One region of the Methylobacterium sp. BE186 genome, then DNA from elsewhere that is predicted to be linked to it. Evidence: predicted binding sites of a transcription regulator. Region 1 holds the regulator's gene; the other holds the start of a gene.
What was found. Region 1 encodes LexA, which represses DNA repair genes until DNA is damaged. Its sites were predicted from a motif close to TGTTCNNNNTGTGTTCNG; they were not measured.
Positions count from the first base shown of each region.

Region 2: a site for LexA is predicted at 4,441-4,458, ahead of J2X36_RS24610 (UvrD-helicase domain-containing protein). Genes of this name have one in related genera too.

Region 1 covers NZ_JAVDVV010000011.1:72,626-81,422, reverse strand. Annotated here, with positions in the region: gene gltX (glutamate--tRNA ligase) at 1-231, opposite strand, end outside; partial or broken gene J2X36_RS13545 (ComEC/Rec2 family competence protein) at 389-2,646, shown strand; gene lexA (transcriptional repressor LexA) at 2,640-3,362, opposite strand; gene glp (gephyrin-like molybdotransferase Glp) at 3,476-4,705, opposite strand; gene moaC (cyclic pyranopterin monophosphate synthase MoaC) at 4,702-5,187, opposite strand; gene trpC (indole-3-glycerol phosphate synthase TrpC) at 5,201-6,031, opposite strand; gene trpD (anthranilate phosphoribosyltransferase) at 6,041-7,054, opposite strand; gene J2X36_RS13515 (aminodeoxychorismate/anthranilate synthase component II) at 7,116-7,745, opposite strand; gene J2X36_RS13510 (methyl-accepting chemotaxis protein) at 8,009-8,797, shown strand, end outside.
Region 2 covers NZ_JAVDVV010000036.1:28,986-37,782, reverse strand. Annotated here, with positions in the region: gene J2X36_RS24625 (L,D-transpeptidase family protein) at 1-415, shown strand, start outside; gene J2X36_RS24620 (hypothetical protein) at 539-781, opposite strand; gene J2X36_RS24615 (PhoH family protein) at 925-1,641, opposite strand; gene J2X36_RS24610 (UvrD-helicase domain-containing protein) at 2,061-4,430, opposite strand; gene J2X36_RS24605 (hypothetical protein) at 4,569-4,808, shown strand; gene J2X36_RS24600 (AsmA-like C-terminal region-containing protein) at 4,953-8,570, shown strand; gene J2X36_RS24595 (S9 family peptidase) at 8,659-8,797, opposite strand, start outside.

The DNA.
Region 1 (8,797 bases):
TTGGTAGATCACGTCCCCGTCCCAATCGAGGCCGAGCCAGCGCATCCCGTCGAGGATCGCGTCGATCGCGCCTTGCGTCGATCGCTCGCGGTCCGTGTCCTCGATGCGCAGCAGCATCCGGCCGCCGTGCCGACGGGCGTAGAGCCAGTTGAACAGGGCCGTGCGGGCGCCGCCGATATGCAGGTAGCCCGTGGGCGAGGGTGCGAAACGCGTGACGACGGCAGAGGACATCGGGCCGGCTGATGTTCGAGTGGACGGGCGGGCGACGTTCGGGCGGGAAGGATCGACCGGCCCGGCCGCGGGCCTGTAGCATGCGCGGGCGGACGCGTTAAGAAATCGTCGCACGGGAGGGACTTTCCAATCCCGCGCGCGGACGGTGCGGCAAAGGATGGCGCAGGGGGCGGCAGGGAAGGGGATCGTCGCGATCCGCGCGCCTGGGCGCCTGCTCGCTCCTGGCCTGTGGGTACCGGCACTCCGCGGCTGGGTGGGCGCGGAGCTGGCGCAGGAGGCGGGGCAACGGCGCCTGTTTCCCTGGCTCGCGGTCGCCTTCGGGACGGGCATCCTCGTCTATTTCGCTCTCACCGACGGCGAGCCGGCGCTCGCCGCCGCGCCCATCGCCGCCGGCCTGTGCCTTGCGCTGACGCCCGTCCTCGGTGCGAGGCCCGCCGCGCTCGCGCTGACGCTCGCGCTCGCCGCCGCCTTCCTCGGCTTCGGGGCGGCGGCGTGGCGCGTCGCCCGCGTTTCCGGCCCGATCCTCGCGCGGACCACCATCGCGCCCCTCACGGGGCTGATCGAGGCCCTCGACGAGCGGGAGGAGGGCGCGCGCCTCGTGGTGCGCCTCACGAGCTTCGGAACCCTGGCACCCGAAGCGCGCCCCTTGCGGGTGCGCGTGACCTACCGGACCCGGCAGGCCCTGAAGCCCGGCGATTTCATCGCGGCCAAGGCGCGCCTCCTGCCGCCGCCCGAGCCGGCGCGTCCCGGCGGCTACGATTTCGGGCGCGACGCCTATTTCCGCGGCATCGGCGCCGTGGGCTCCCTCGTCGGGACGATCGAGGTGAGGTCACCGCCCGAGCCCCTGCCTCTCGCCCTTCGCCTCGCGGCCGGCATCGACGACGCGCGCAACGCGCTCACGCGGCGCATCACCGACGCGAACGGGGGCAGGCCGGCGCCGTGGCCGCCGCGCTGGTGACGGGCAAGCGCGGCCTCATCGCACCGGAGACCAACGACGTGCTGCGGGCGGCGGGCATCTACCACGTCGTCTCGATCTCCGGCCTGCACATGGTGCTCGCGGCCGGCGTCGTCTTCTGGCTGGTGCGCTCCGCGCTGGCGCTGGTGCCGCATTGCGCCCTGCTGTGGCCGATCAAGAAGATCGCGTCCGGCTTCGCGATGGTGGGCGTCACCGCCTATTGTGCGTTCTCCGGTTGGGACGTCGCCGCCGAGCGGGCTCTGATCATGACCCTGATCATGCTCGGCGCGATCCTCGTCGACCGCCCGGCCCTGAGCATGCGCAACCTCGCGCTCGCCGCCCTCGTGGCGCTCGCCCGCGAGCCCGAGGCGTTGCTCGGCCCGAGCTTCCAGATGTCGTTCGGGGCGGTGGCCGGCCTGATCGCCTGCGCCCGCTTCATCGACGGGCGCCTCTTCCGGCGCGAGGGCGCCGGGCCGGTCGGGCGGTCCGTCGCCCTGGCCGCGGGCGCCGTGATCGGCACCTTGCTGACGACGCTCGTGGCGCAGATCGCCACAGCCCCCTTCGCGACCTACCATTTCCAGACGATCCAGCCCTTCGGCCTCGTCGGCAACGCCCTCACGCTGCCGCTCGTCTCCCTCGTGGTGATGCCGGCCGCGGTGCTCGGGATCCTCGCCTACCCGTTCGCGCTCGATCAGCCGGTCTGGTGGCTGATGGGGCAGGCGGTGCGCGGCATGCTCGCGATCTCGGGCTGGATCGGCGGTCTCGGGCAGGCGAATGTCGGGGTGCCGGCCTTCGGCACGGGCGCTCTCGCGCTGCTGGCCGCCGGCCTCCTCGTCGCGGTCCTACCCGCCTCGCGCCTGCGATGCCTGTGCGTGGTGCCGCTCGGCCTCGGCCTCCTCCTGGCCGCATCGCCCGAGCGCCAGGACATCTTCATCGATCGCGAGGGGAGGGGCGCGGCGGTGCGGGGCGAGGAGGGCCGTCTCGTCGCTCTTGGCCGGCCCTCCTCCTTCGTCCTCGAGCAGTGGATGAAGGCGGACGGCGATGCGCGGAAGGCGTCGGAGGCCGGGGAAGGGGGACGCTGCGACCGGCTCGGCTGCACCCTGCGGGCCTTCGACGGGCGCCGGATCGCGCTGGCGCGTGACAAGCGCGCGCTCACCGAGGATTGCGCGCGCGCCGACATCGTCATCACGTCGCAAGTCGCCCCGCCGGGCTGCGCGGCGGGGCTCGTCATCGACCGCGCCTATCTTGCGCGGTCTGGCGCCGTCGCGATCCGCCTCACCGGTTCCGGCCCAATCGTCTCGACGGCCCGCGGTCTCGGTGGATCCTCGCCCTGGCGCCCGGCCGCGGCGCCGCGCGCCCAGCAGATTCCGGGCTCTCCGACCGCTCGGGCAAGCCCGGACGAGGCCGCTCCGGAGGAGGGTGCCGCGTCTGCGGAGACGGGCCCCGAATCGCTTCAGTAGCGGCGCACGAGGCTGACGAGGCGTCCCTGGATGCGGACCCGGTCGGGACCGAGCACGCGGGTCTCGTAGGACGGATTCGCGGCCTCGAGGGCGATCGAGGAGCCGCGGCGGCGCAGGCGCTTGAGCGTCGCCTCCTCGTCGTCGATGAGGGCCACGATGATGTCGCCCGTGTTGGCCGTGTCCTGCTTGCGGATCACCACGAGGTCGCCGTCGAGGATGCCGGCCTCGATCATCGAGTCGCCGCGCACCTCGAGCGCGTAATGCTCGCCGCCCGCCAGGAAATCCGGCGACAGGGTGATCGACGCGCTCTGGTTCTGGATCGCCGAGATCGGCGTGCCCGCCGCGATCCGCCCCATCACGGGGATCGTCATGGCGCGGCCGTTCTCGTCGGTCGCCTGCGTCGTCGGCAGCTTCGCGGCCGGCGCCCGCGTGCGGCCGCCCTCGACGACGCTCGGCGTGAAGCGGCGCACCTCGCTGCCCGACCCGGCCGGCTGGCCGAGGCTCTCGGGCATGCGGATCACCTCGATCGCCCGTGCCCGGTTCGGCAGGCGGCGCAGGAAGCCGCGCTCCTCAAGCGCCGTGATGAGGCGGTGGATGCCGGATTTCGACTTGAGATCGAGGGCATCCTTCATCTCATCGAAAGACGGCGGGACGCCGCTCTCGCGCATCCGCTGCTGGATGAAGCGGAGCAGATCCAGCTGTTTACGCGTCAGCATGGGGCAGTCTCATCTCTCGGGGCGACGCGGCGGGCGGTCGCGGAAACAAAGCGCGAACACGTTAAACGTTCCGCAAGTGTTCCGCAAGCGCAGCTTGGCGATACTGATCGAGATCAGAGGATCGAGCGGTCGAGACGCAGGATGCGGCAGGATTCGCCAGCCTTCGCGGCCGGCGCGTGCGGCGGGCGCACGAGAAGGGCCTCGGCTTGACCGAGCACCGAGAGCATCGAGGAATCCTGCCGCGCCTCGGGATGCGCGACCGGCAGACGATCGGGCGCCGTGTCGAGGCGGGCCCGCATGTAGTCGGCCCGGCCGTCATTCGCCGGCAGATCGCGGCCGAGCGTCGCCGGCTCGTCGCGGTCGGCACCCGCCCGCGGATCTCCGACGAGCGCGCGGATCGCCGGGACCACGAAGAGCATCCCGCAGACGATGGCCGAGACCGGGTTGCCCGGCAGGCCGATGACCAGCATCTCGCCGAGCCGGCCATGCATCAGCGGCTTGCCGGGTCGCAGCGCGACGCGCCAGAAGCCGAGTTCGAGCCCCTCGCGGGCGAGCGTCGATTGCACGAGGTCGTGGTCGCCGACCGACGCGCCGCCGAGGGTGACGAACAGGTCTGCGCGCACCTCGCGGGCCCGGCGGATCGCGTCCTCCAGCGCCGGCAGGCTGTCGCCCGCGATGCCGAGGTCGATCGGGTCCGCTCCGGCCGCGCGGGCGAGAGCGGCGAGCGCGAGCGCGTTCGAGGCGACGATCTGGTCCCAGGCGACCGGCGCCCCCGGCGCCACCAACTCGTCGCCGGTGGCGAGGATCGCGACCCGGGGACGGCGTCGCACGGCGACCTCCGCGTGGCCGGCCGCGGCGGCGAGCGCGAGCCGGCGCGCGTCGAGGCTCTCGCCCGCCTGCAGGAGCGCGTCGCCTTCCCGGAAATCGAGTCCGGCGGGCCGGACGAAGCGGCCCGCGGATACGCCTTCCCGCGCGGTCACCGTGTCGCCCTCGGCCTCCGCGTTCTCCTGGATCAGGATCACGTCGGCTCCCTCCGGCACGGGCGCGCCGGTGAAGATGCGCACGGCCTCGCCGGGGCCGACCCGGCCGGCATAGCCATGTCCGGCGGCGCTCGTGCCGACGAGCCGCAGCCGGGCGGGGATGCCGGCGAGGTCGGCGCCGCGCACGGCGTAGCCGTCCATCGCGGAGGCCGGGAAGGGCGGCTGCGTGCGCAGCGCGGCGACCGGTTCCGCGAGCGTCCGCCCGGCTGCGGCGGCGATCCCGAGGCGCTCCGCCTCGACGGGCCGGGACACGCTGGAGAGGATGCGCCCCAGCGCCTCCGCGACGGGCAGGAGGCCGCTCACGCGCCGGCTTTCGCGCGATAGCTGCCCGAGCGGCCGCCATCCTTGGCGAGCAGCCGGATGCCCTCGATGCGCATGCCGCGATCGACCGCCTTCACCATGTCGTAGACGGTGAGGCAGGCGATCGAGACCGCGGTCAGCGCTTCCATCTCGACGCCGGTCGGACCCTGCACGCGCACCTCCGCGGTGAGCCGAAGGCCGGGGAGCGCTTCATCGACCTCGCAGGTCACGTGGACCTTCGAGAGCAGGAGGGGATGGCAGAGCGGGATCAACTCGTGCGTGCGCTTGGCCGCCATGATGCCGGCAAGGCGCGCGGTGCCGATCACGTCGCCCTTCTTCGCGTCCCCCTCCCGGATGAGCCTGAGCGTCTCGGGAAGCATCACCACGGCCCCTTCCGCCAGCGCCGTGCGGGTGGTCGCGGCCTTGTCGGTGACGTCGACCATGTTGGCCGCGCCGGTGGCGTCGAGATGGGTGAGGCCGGTCATCCGCGGGTCCGGGTCACGCCGTCTCGCCGAACAGGAGGCTGCGCGTCGCCTCCGTCAGGTTCGCCTGCCGCATCAGGCTCTCGCCGACGAGAACCGTGTTGAGGCCGTTCTCCGCGAGGCGGACCACGTCCGCATGGCTGGCGATGCCGCTCTCGGCGACGGGAATGCGGTCCTTCGGGATGCCGGGCGCGAGGCGGATCGCGGTCTCGAAGGAGACCTCGAAGGTCTTCAGGTTGCGGTTGTTGATGCCGATGAGACGCGTGCCGAGCGGAATCGCCCGCTCCAGCTCCTCGGCGTCGTGCACCTCCACCAGAACGTCCATGCCGAGGTCGTGCGCCGCCTCCACGATCGCCGCCGCCTCCTCGTCGTCGAGGCAGGCCATGATCGCGAGCACGCAATCCGCGCCCCATGCCCGCGCTTCGAGCACCTGATAGGGCTCGAACATGAAGTCCTTGCGCAGCACCGGCAGGGCGCAGGCGGCCCGCGCCTCCACGAGATATTCGGGGCGCCCCTGGAAGGACGGCTCGTCGGTCAGCACCGAGAGGCAGGTCGCGCCGCCGGCCTCGTAGGCTTCAGCCAGCGCCGCCGGGTTGAAATCGGCCCGGATCAGCCCCTTCGAGGGCGAGGCCTTCTTCACCTCCGCGATGAGGGCGGGGCGACCGGCCGCGATATGGGCGCCGATCGCGTCCGCGAAGCCCCGGGGCGGGGATTGTGCGGCGGCGCGCGCCTCCAGTTCCGACTCGGAGACCCGCAGCTTCGCCTCGGCGATCTCGCGCCGCTTATAGGCCTCGATGCGGGCCAGGACGGTCTGTCCCGTGGCGCCCGTGGTTGCGGTCTCGGACATCGGCATCCCTCAGGCGTTCGAAACCTCGACGAGGCGGGCGAGCGTCGCCCGGGCCGCCCCGCTGGCGATGGCCGCATCCGCGCGCGCGACGCCCTCGCCGAGCGTCGGAGCGGCCCCCGCGACCACGAGGCCGGCCCCAGCATTGAGAACGGCGATGTCCCGGTAGGCGTTGCGGGCTCCGTCGAGGACGGAGGCGAGGGCGCGGGCATTGTGGTCCGGATCGCCCCCCCGCAGATCCTCGAGGGTCGCGAGCGTCAGGCCGACCTCGCGCGGATCGATGCGGAAGCGGGTGATGTGCCCGTCCTCCAGGGCCACGACGGCGGTCGGCCCCGTCACGGTGATCTCGTCGAGCCCGTCCGAGCCGTGCACGGTCCAGACCCGGCGACTTCCGAGCGCCGAGAGCACCCGGGTCAGCGGCTCCGCCCAGTCCGGCGTCGAGACGCCGAGAAGCTGGTGCGTGACGCCCGCCGGATTCGAGAGGGGGCCGAGCAGGTTGAAGATGGTGCGCACCGGCAGTTGCGAGCGCACGGGCGCGACGTGGCGCATGGCGCCGTGATGCGTCTGCGCGAACATGAAGCAGAGGCCGGCCTGATCGAGGCAGCGGCCGAGGCCCGCCGGGTCGAGGCCGAGCTTCACGCCCAGGGAGGCCAGCACGTCCGCGGCGCCCGAGCGCGAGGTCGCGGCGCGATTGCCGTGCTTGGCGACCGGCACGCCGCAGGCGGCCGTGACGATCGCCGCCAGCGTCGAGACGTTGTAGCTGCCGGAATGGTCGCCGCCGGTGCCGACGATGTCGACGGCACCCGGGACGGAGGCGACCGGGAGCATCCGGGCGCGCATGGCCTCCACGGCGCCCGTGATCTCCTCGACCGTCTCGCCGCGGACCTTCAGCGCGACGAGGAAGGCCGCCGCCTGGACCGGCGTCACATCGCCGGAGAGGAGGTCGTCGAAGGCGGCGCGCGCCTCGTCGCGGCTCAAGGACTGCCCTGAGGCGACCTTGGCCAGGGGGTGCTTGAAGGATTCCATGCGCCGGACGCGGTCTGCCGATGCGGGCGCGCCGCGCGTCGGCGCGTCCCGGTCTGACGCGTCAATGCACGTCGTGCGCGCGCTTGTCACGCTCCGCGTTCCAGGCCGCGGCGATCTCCAGGAAATTGCGCAGGATCTGCGTTCCATGCTGCGAGAGGATGCTCTCGGGATGGAACTGCACGCCGTGGACCGGCCGCGACCGGTGCTCCAACCCCATGATCAGCCCGTCGGCCTCGGCCGTCACGGCGAGATCGCCGGGGCAGCCGGCGCGATCGACGACGAGGGAGTGGTACCGGGTGGCCTGGAGCGGCCCGTTGATGCCGCGGAAGACGCCGGTGGCGCCGTGCTCGATGGTCGAGACCTTGCCGTGCATCGGCGCGGGCGCCCGAACGACGTCGCCGCCGAAGGCCTGCCCGATCGCCTGCAGTCCCAGACACACACCGAAGATCGGCGTGTCGGCGGACAGTTCGCGGATCACGTCGAGGCAGATCCCCGCCTCGTTCGGCGTGCAGGGGCCCGGCGACAGGATCACCGCGTCGGCCTTGCGCGCCCGGACCTCCTCGACGGCGAGCGCGTCGTTGCGCACGACCGAGATCGATCCGCAGAGCGGGCCGATCAGGTGCACGAGATTCCAAGTGAACGAGTCGTAATTGTCGATCACGAGGACGTCGGATTGCGCGGCCGGCTTCATGGATCAGGGACTTGAGGCCTCGGGCCGCGCCGGTCAAGTGTCGGCGCCGCACAGCGGACGCTGTGCCGCTTCCATCGACGACGTTTTGAGCACATTCAGTTCAAGATGGAGTTCGTCGACAGGGGTTGAGCTCAAATGGGCCGTCAATCACGCGTCTGATTGGCGAACATTGGCCATTATGACGGCCAAGACCGAGATTTAATCGATGTTTAACCATGAAGGCCCCACTTCATAGGAGCTAGTCGGACCTTGGAGAGGCGGTTATGCGAGGCTTGGACAATGTGAAGCTCCTGGGGAAGATCGCGATCCCCCTCGCGATCTCGCTGGTCGTCACGCTCGGCGTCGTCGTCTTCGCGCGCTCAGCGCTCTCCGGCCTGTCTCGGCAGATCGACGGCCTGATCGACGTCCAGGTGGCGCGGCAGGAGAACGTCCTTCGCCTCGCGGTCGATCTCACGGAGGCGGCGCTTCAGAACCGCAACATCATCATCGAGAGCGACCCCGAGAAGATCGGGGGCTACAAGATGCGCCAGGACAAGGCGAAGGCTGGGGTCGTCGCGGCGATGGACAAGCTGACGGCCCTCGCCAACACCCCTGAACGCCGGGCGATGAACCAGGAAATCCGCTCGCTCATCGACGGGTATTTCATCATCCTCGATCGTTCGACCGCGCTCGGCCTCAAGGGGGAGGACAAGGCTGCCATGGCCGTCGCGCAGAACGAGGCGTCGCCGGCCCGCCGAGCCATCAGCGAGCGCGTCGCGCAGCGGATGGAGGCCATCGGCCGGGAGCTTGCCGATGCCCGGGCGCAGGCGGAGGAGACCGCGAGCCGCGCGTCCCTGGAATTCATGGTTGCGGCGGGAAGCGGCCTCGTCGTCGCCCTCGGCCTCGCCGCCGCCATCGTGATCGGCGCGATCGGGCGTCCGCTCGGGCGCATGACCGCAGCGATGGGCGCGCTCGCGGCCGGCGATCTGGACGTCGCCGTCGAGGGCGCCCAGCGCCGGGACGAGATCGGCGCCCTGGCGCGGGCGCTCACCATCTTCAAGGAGAACGCGCTC
Region 2 (8,797 bases), on a different contig from region 1:
CGACCGGAAAGGGCCGCACAAGGGCGAGCCGAGCCTCGTCGCCCAGGCCGTCCCCACCCCTGAGGCCGGCAAGGCGGCGACGCCGGCCCGCATCAGGGTGGCGGACGCGGAGGGCGATCCGGCTGCCTACCAGAAGATGTTCAGCAACCTGCTCGGCAAGCGCGCTCCCGCGACGCCGGCCACGGACGCGGCGACAGTGCCGGCGATCGCCGCCCTGCCGGAGCCGGCCAAGCCCGCCCAAATCGCGAGGACCGCGAACGTCGCGAGGACCGCCCACTTGACGACACTTCAGGCCCGCAAGGAGCCCGCCGGAGCCTCGACGAAGCCCGGCAAGGCGGAGGCGAGAGCGGACGCCAAGCCGGACGCCAAGCCGGATGCGAAGGCTTCCGAGAAGGCGACGTCCGCGAGACACTGACGCCGCATCGCGCGCCGGCCGCCCGCCTGCACGGCGTGCCGGCTCCTGCTCGACGATACAAGGGTGCGGGCACGAAAAAGGGGGCCCTGCGGCCCCCTCTCGCTTCGGCGCGTGCGCCTCGGCTCACATGCCGCGGCGCATGTCGCGGCGCATCTCCCGACGCATCATCTCCCGACGCATCATGCGGCGCTCCATGTGACGGCGCATCATGCGGCGCTCCATCATGCGGCGCTCCATCGGCGTCATGTAGACCTGGGTCGTGGCATCGGGGGCGGTGACGCCCATCGGCGCGCCGGGGGCCGCGGAGGCCGAAGTGGCAAGGCCGGCAACGCCGAGCGAGGCCAGGACGGCGAAGGCGTAGGTCATCTTCCTCACGAACGAGATTCCTTTTCTCTGTTCCCCGAGCGCGGCGCCGGGTCTCTCCTCCGAAAGGGTCGCTTCGGAGGTGGCCATCGCGCTTCCGTTGCGCGGCGGGTCCCGATTGAGACCCGCCGGCTACAACCTCCGGGTCAGAGATTGGTTTCCTCGAAGGCCTTCACCCATTCGGCACAGATGCCGGAGCGGACGATATCGTCGCGGGTGAACTCCACGACCGGGATCGGCATCATGCGGCTCTTCACGAGGTGGATGACCGTGCGCAGGCCGCTCGTCTCGCGCAGGTCCGTCTGGGAGACGTCGCCGTTGATGATGACCTGGCAATCGTCGCCGATGCGGGTCAGGAACATCTTGATCTCGGCCGTGGTGGTGTTCTGCGCCTCGTCGAGGATCACGAGACAGTTCTTGAAGGTGCGCCCACGCATCACCTCGAAGGGAACGATCTCGATGTCACCGGTCTTGAGCGCGATCTCGAAGGCCGCCTGGCCCATCCGCTCCTTCATGGCCTCGGTCAGCGGGGCGACCCAGGGCGCGATCTTGTCCTCGAGGGTTCCGGGAAAGAAGCCGAGCGACCGGCCGGACGGCACGTTCGGCCGCGTGATGACGACCTTGGCGATGCGGCGCTGGCGGAGTTGGTCGGCGGCGCGGGTGCCGGCGATGAAGGTCTTGCCGGTGCCGGCGGGTCCGAGGACGATGACTTGCGCGTGGGATGCGAGGGCTTCGAGGTACTGGCCTTGTCGTTCCGTCAGGGGTTGAATGGGGCTTAAGTGCCTCTCCTCGTCAAACCGGGTCCGATGCAGTCGGACCGGGCGATCTTCCACCAGCTCAAGTCGTGCGCGCCGTCTTTTCATCGATCAACACTCCACTTGGACTTGCCAACCTGGACTTGTCACTGCGCGAGCTTGTCAAACCTGTATTGCCGGGCGTCTCCTGATGTTTGTGAGCCAATCGCAAGCGGGCGCGCAGGTTCCACCGCGCCGTGCATTGCCTGTGGAGAGCATCCGGGTCGGAGAACACACGACGCGAGTAGGCCGCATGCAACGCGCGCACCATGCCCGCCCCGCCATGACGGCGGTACGACGGGGATCCTGCCGCGTGTGGCGAAAAGGAAACGGTGGGCGAGGGGGAGGGTGGTCAGCCGCCCGCGAGGCGCTCGGCACAGTCGGGATGACGCGGCATCCGGCACGACCTCAGCCCTTGCTCGCCGCGTTCGGCGATACCGGCCGGCCCTGCCGCCCCCGAAGTCCGGGCTTGGCCGGCGGGACAATCTTCAGCCCGGCTGGACGAAGCTGTCGAGGACCATCTTGCGGCCGGCCTTGTCGAAGTCAACGGTGAGCTTGTTGCCGTCGACGCCGGCCACGGTCCCGGGTCCGAACTTGGTGTGGAAGACGCGCATGCCGCCGGCATAGGCCGACGGTGCGCCCGTGGATTTCGCCACGAGCTCGCCCTCGATCTGGCGCGGGCCGCCGCGCGAACCCGGGGAGGAGCCGTAGGTCTGGCCGAAGCCGCGGCCGGGGGGGGCGGTGTTGGCCTGCGCCCGCTGCCAGCCCGGCGTGCCGTAGGAGGAGCCGAAGGGCGCAGGGTTCCGGTCGAAGCGCGAGGCGCCGGCCGAGAAATGGGCGGGGGCCTCGACCACGTCGACGCTTCCCGGCGGCAATTCATCGATGAAGCGGGAGGGAATGGTCGAGGACCAGAGGCCGTGGATCCGGCGATTGACCGCGAAGGACAGCTTGGCGCGCTTGCGCGCCCGGGTCAGGCCGACATGGGCGAGGCGTCGCTCCTCCTCGAGCCCGGCGCGGCCGCTCTCGTCGATGGCGCGCTGGTTGGGGAACAGGCCGTCCTCCCAGCCGGGCAGGAACACGGTGTCGAACTCCAGCCCCTTGGCGGCGTGCAGCGTCATCAGGCTGACGCGCTCGGCGCCTTCCGCCTCGCTCGCATCCATGACGAGGGCGACGTGCTCCAGGAACCCCGCGAGGTCCGGGAATTCCTCCATGGAGCGCACGAATTCCTTGAGGTTCTCGAGCCGCCCCGCGGCGTCGGCCGAGCGGTCCTTCTGCCACATCTCGGTGTAGCCGGATTCCTCCAGGATGGTCTGCGCCACCTCCGAATGCGGCATCGTCTCGACGGCCCGCGCCCAGCGCGAGAAGCTCTCGACGAGGGCGCGCAGCGTCGAGCGCACGCGCGGCTTCAGCTCGTCGGTCTCGATGAGCCGGCGCGCGGAGAGCAGCAGCGGAATCCGCTCGGCGCGGGCATAGGCGTGGAGCTGCTGCAGCGTCGCGTCGCCGAGGCCCCGCTTCGGCGTGTTGATGATGCGCTCGAAGGCGAGGTCGTCGGCGGGGTTGGCGGTGGCGCGCAGGTAGGCCAGCGCGTCGCGGATCTCGGCCCGCTCGTAGAAGCGCGGGCCGCCGATCACCCGGTAGGGCAGCCCGAGCTGCACGAAGCGATCCTCGATCTCGCGCATCTGGGCGGAGATCCGCACCAGCACGGCGATCTCGGAGAGGGGATGCTTCCGGACCTGCAGAGATTCGATCGATTCGGCGAGCATCCGCGCCTCCTCCTCCGAATCCCAGGCACCGGTGACCGTGACGCGCTCGCCCGCCTCGTCCTCCGTGCGCAGGGTCTTGCCGAGCCGCCCCTCGTTCTTGGCGATCAGCCCCGAGGCGGCCGCGAGGATATGGCCGGTCGACCGGTAATTGCGCTCGAGCCGCACCACGGCCGCGCCCGGAAAATCGTGCTCGAAGCGCAGGATGTTGTCGACCTCGGCCCCGCGCCAGCCGTAGATCGACTGGTCGTCGTCGCCGACGCAGGCGACGTTGCGGTGGCCCTGCGCCAGGAGCCGAAGCCAGAGGTACTGGGCGACGTTGGTGTCCTGGTACTCGTCGACGAGGATGTAGCGGAAGCGATGCTGGTAATTTTCCAGCACGTCCGGGTTCTCGCGCCAGAGCTTGAGGCAGAGCAGCAGCAGGTCGCCGAAATCGACGGCGTTCAGCGTCGCGAGGCGGGCCTGATAGGCGGTGTAGAGGGCGCCGCCCTTGCCGAAGGCGAAGGCTCCGGCCTCTCCCGGCGGCACCTGCTCGGGCGCGAGGCCCCGGTTCTTCCAGCCGTCGATGGCGGACGCGAGCGCCCGCGCCGGCCAGCGCTTCTCGTCGATGTTCTGGTCGGCGATGACCTGCTTCATCAGGCGGAGCTGGTCGTCGGTGCCGAGGATCGTGAAGTCGGATTTCAGCCCGACGAGTTCGGCGTGGCGACGCAGGATCTTGGTGCCGATGGCGTGGAAGGTGCCCAGCCAGGGCATGCCCTCGCCGGCCGGCCCGATCAGCGCGCCGATGCGCGCCTTCATCTCGCGGGCCGCCTTGTTGGTGAAGGTCACCGCGAGGATGTCGTAGGGGCGCGCCTTTCCCGTCGCGATGAGATGGGCGATTCGGGTCGTCAGCACCCGGGTCTTGCCCGTGCCGGCGCCCGCCAGCACGAGGACGGGCCCATCCGTCGTCTCGACGGCGCGGCGCTGCTCGGGGTTGAGCCCTTCGAGATAGGGTGAGCTGCCGGGCCTCAGGGCGGCCATGGCCCGGGCCGCGATCGAGGTGGGGGCGGAATCGGGCTGCGGCCCGGGCGCCGCCGCCGCATCGGAGTGCTTCTGCATCGCCCCTCACTGGACCAAAACGCGAACGGCGTCGAGGGTGCCGAGGTCGCCGGATGGGTCCCGACACCGGAACTTGCGCGTCTGCTGCCGCGTCGTCACATCAACCCAAGCCTTTGACCGAACAGGGACACACCCGCCATGCGTGCCGCGCCCCTCGCCCTCCTCGTTCTCGCCGCCGCCACGCCCGCCCTCGCGCAAGGATCGCCGAGTTCCAACCTCAACAGCATCAACAACTCGCTCTCGCAGCAGAGCCAGACCCGTCAGCTGCGCCAGCAGCAGCAGAGCGACACCGCGAACACCCGCATGGAGATGCGGCGCAACGACATGTTCCGGCAGAACCCGGCGCCAGGGCCGGCCATCGTGGTGCCGCGGCGCTGAGACCGCGGATTTCTGCCGAGCGGAGGGAGCCACATTCCGCTCCGGCTGCGCGGGCTCGTGCGATTGGACGGGCGGCCCGGCTCGGCTACGGTGCCCCGCGCGGGAGCCCGCCGCCGGAGCGGGGCGTGAGGCGGAACAAGAACGGTGCGTGATATCCTGACCGCTCTTGCCGGGGCCGTCGTTCTGATCCTCGTCGCGGCGCTCGCCGTTCCGCCCTTCGTCGACTGGCAGAGCCAGCGCGCCGCTGTCGATGGGGCCATCGCCCGTTCGCTCGGCCTGCCCGCCCGCAGTGAGGGGCGGGTTGCCGTGCGCCTGCTGCCCTCGCCGCGCCTGCGCCTCGACCGTCTGCATCTCGGGGAAGGAGCCGACAAGCCGTCCCTCGACGCGCGTTTCGTAAGCGCGGAGATCGCGCTCGCCCCGCTCCTCAAGGGTGAGATCCGCTTCACGGAAACCGAGATCGGGCGCGCCGAGATCAAGCTGCCCGTCGGGGAGAGCGACGCCCTGCTGGTGCCCGCGGATTTCGGGGAGGCTCTGCGCGCGCGCGATCTCGCGATCGAGGACCTGCGCGTCCGCCAGCTTCTCCTCACCACGGTCGTGCCGGCGACCGGCCGGACCGACCAGATCCAGGCCGAGTCCCTGAGCCTGCAGGCGCCCTCGCTCTTCGGCCCCTGGCGGATCGAGGGCGCGAGCGGGGGTGTCCCGTTCCGGCTCGTGTCCGGCGAGCCGGCCGCGGACGGGAGCGTCATGCTGAAGCTCTCGGGCGGCGGCGACACGCAACCCCGTTTCGAGGCCGACATGCGCCTCGCCTTCGCGCCGGCCGCCTCCTCCCCCGGCGACGATGGCCCGCGCCCGCTGATTCCCGAGGCGGAGGGCTCGGCTCGGCTCATCGTGGGGCCGCCCGTCCAGGCCGCCGGCGCCTACCTGCCCTTCAGCCTCGGCGGCAAGTTCACGGCCCAGGGCTCGCGGGTCAGGTTCGAGGGGGTCAATGCCGAGATCGACCCGGGCGGACAGGCGATCCGCCTCGCGGGTACGGGCCAGATCGATCTCCGGGCGTGGCGGGCCGGTCTCTCGCTGGAGGCGCGCCGGGTCGATCTCGACGCCTTCCTCCTGTCGAGCGCGGGGCAGGCCCTGCTCGCCCGCGGCCTGCCGAAGGGCGGCACGGGGCTGCCCGTGATGGTCGACCTCGATCTCGGCATCGAGAATCTGAACCTCGGCCTCGACGAGTGGTCGGGCGTCCGGCTCGCCGGCACGCTCGACCGCACGGGCGGCCTGCTCCTGCGCCGCTTCCAGGCGACGGCGCCGGGCGCCGCGGCACTCGCGGCGAGCGGCGAGTTCGACACAGAGCCGAGCCTCCGCTTCAACGGCGACGTCTCCCTGCGTGTGGCGGCCTCGGACGGGTTCGGCCGCTACCTGCGCAAGCTCGGGCTCGGCGGCCCCGCCGCCGCCGTGATGGATGGCCGGCCGATCCAGGCGAGCGCCGACGTCTCGGCCACCGCTCCCGACCTCTCGCTGCGCAACCTTCGGCTCGACCTCGGCGGTGCCCAGGTGACGGGCATCGCCCGCTACACGAAAGGCGGCGGCGATACCCGCGGCCGCTTCGACGCGCAGATCAAGGCGCGCGGCATCGACATCGCCGGCTTGCCTTCGCTCACCGGTGCGCTCGCGGGCCTCCAGGGCCACGATCTAGGGCTGACGATCCAGGCCCGCGACGTGCGCTACGGACCGGCCGGCGCAAACTCGGGCAACGGCACCATCGCGGCGAGCATCCAGTCGGACGGGTCGAGCCTCGTCGTCGACAGCCTCGATGTCACCGACCTCGCCGGCGCCAACGCCAAGCTGTCCGGCCGCATCGCGCCGGACGGGTCGGGCCGGATCGCGGGGCGCGTCACCGCACCCGTGGCCGCCCCGCTGCTGGCCCTTCTCGACCGGGTCTGGGTCGCGGAGTCGCGGCTGATCCCGGATTTCCTGCGTATGGGCGCCCTCGACCTCGACGTCACGGCCGAGCGGCAGGCAGGCGAGGCGGAGGCCCTGCGCACGGTGGCGAAGGGCCGGGCGGGCGGCGGCACCCTCGACGCCTCGCTGCTCAGCCGGGCCGGGCACGTCGAGAACCTCGACATCGCCCTCGGCACGCCGAAGGCCGGCCTCTGGTTCGGGCGTGAGGACCCCGCCCTGAACCGGCCTGCCACCCTCACGCTGAGCGGCCGCCAGGTCGCGGGCGGCACCGACCTCGGCATCGATGCGAGAGGCGAGATCGCGGGCATCAGCCTCGCGACGCGCCGGCCGTTGGTGCTCGCGGCCGAGGGAGGACCGCCCTCGGGGGGCGCCGTGCGGGTGGAGACGGCCGACCTGCGGCCCGCCGTCGCGCTCCTCGGAGCGGGAACCCTCCCGGAGGCTTGGCCGGCCGCGCTGACCCTCGACCTCGGCCGGGCCGGGGACGATGCGCGGATCGCGATCGACGGACAGGTCGCGGGCGGCACCCTCAGCGCCAGCCTGACCCGAGCCCCGGAGGGTGAGGTCGCGGGCTCGGCGAGGGTGTCCCGCCTCTCCCTCCCCAGGATCGCCGATCTCCTCGTGATGCCGCCCGCTCCCTCGGGCGGCCGCCCGGCAGAGGCCGAGGGCGGCTGGACGAGCCGGCCCTTCGCCTCCCCCCCGCCGAACCTGCCGCGTCTCGGCCTCGAGATGCGGGTCGAGACCCTCGATCTCGGCCGCGGCCTCGCAGCCACGGGGACGGCGTTCAAGCTCGGCATGGCCGATGGCGCCCTTAGCCTGAGCGACCTGACGGGCCAGTTGGCCGAGGGGCGCCTCTCCGGTTCCGTCACCCTATCCCGCCAGGGGCCGGCCGCTGCGGTCTCGGGGGAGGGGCGTCTCGAGGGGGCGTCGCTCCGCGCGCTCTCGCCGGACAGCGCGATCGAGGGGCGCCTCGGCGCCGCGCTCCGCTTCGGCACCAGCGGCGACAGCCAAGCCGCCCTCGTCTCCAACCTCTCCGGCAGCGGCGAGGTGCGGTTCGCAGATCTCGTGGTTCCGGCGATCGACCCCGGTGCTCTCGGGCGGGCCCTCGGGCGCGGGCTCGCCGAGGACGACCCACTGCGCGACGGACGCCTGCAGGCGCTCGTCGCGGAGGAATTGTCGGCCGCCCCCGCCCGCAGCCGCGGTTCCGCCTCGGCGGCTGCGACCGTCATCGGCGGCGTGGTGCGGGCAGGGCCCGTCGATCTCGACCTCGGTCCCGCCCGCTGGCGCGGGACGCTCAGCGTCGATCTGCGCACCGCGCGGCTCGAAGCCCGCGGCGCACTCACCGGCGGAGAGGTTCCGAAGGGCTGGACAGGCGGTCCGCTGACGGTGCAGCTCGGCCTCGCAGGTGCTCTGCCTGCACCCGAGTGCGTCCTCGACGTCGGCGGACTGTCGAACGGCCTCGCGGCGGTAGTGCTGCAGCGGGAACTCGAGAAGATCGAGCTGTTCGAGGCCGATCAATCCGAGCGCCAGCGCCGCCGCGCGCGGATCGAGATGGATCGGGCCCGCGCCGCCGCGCTGAAGGCCGCCGCGGACAAGGCGGCGGCGGAGAAGGCGGCCGCCGAGAAGGCCGCTGCCGAGGAGGCGGCGCGTCAGGCGAGGCAGCGCGCCCAGCAGGCCGCCGCGGAGGAGGCCGCCCGGCAGGCCCGTGCCCGCGAGGCGGAGGATGCGGCCCGCCGCACCCGCAGCGATGCGGAGGGGCCGCCGCCGGCCGAGCCGCCCCTCGACATCCGGCCGCCTGCGGCGCAGCCGTGAGCCCTGCCACGACGATGTTCGCCGCAGACCTTTTCGACATCGCCCCCGACCTCGCCGCCGTCGAGGGCGATCCCGCAGGCCAAAGCCCTCACGCCCGAGCGACGGACAGAAGGGCGAAGGCGTAGATCAGGCCGACTTCCTCCAGCCGGTCGAAGCGGCCCGCGGCGCCGCCGTGGCCGGCCTCCATGTTGGTGCGCATGAGCACCGGTCCGCCCCCCGTCATGGTA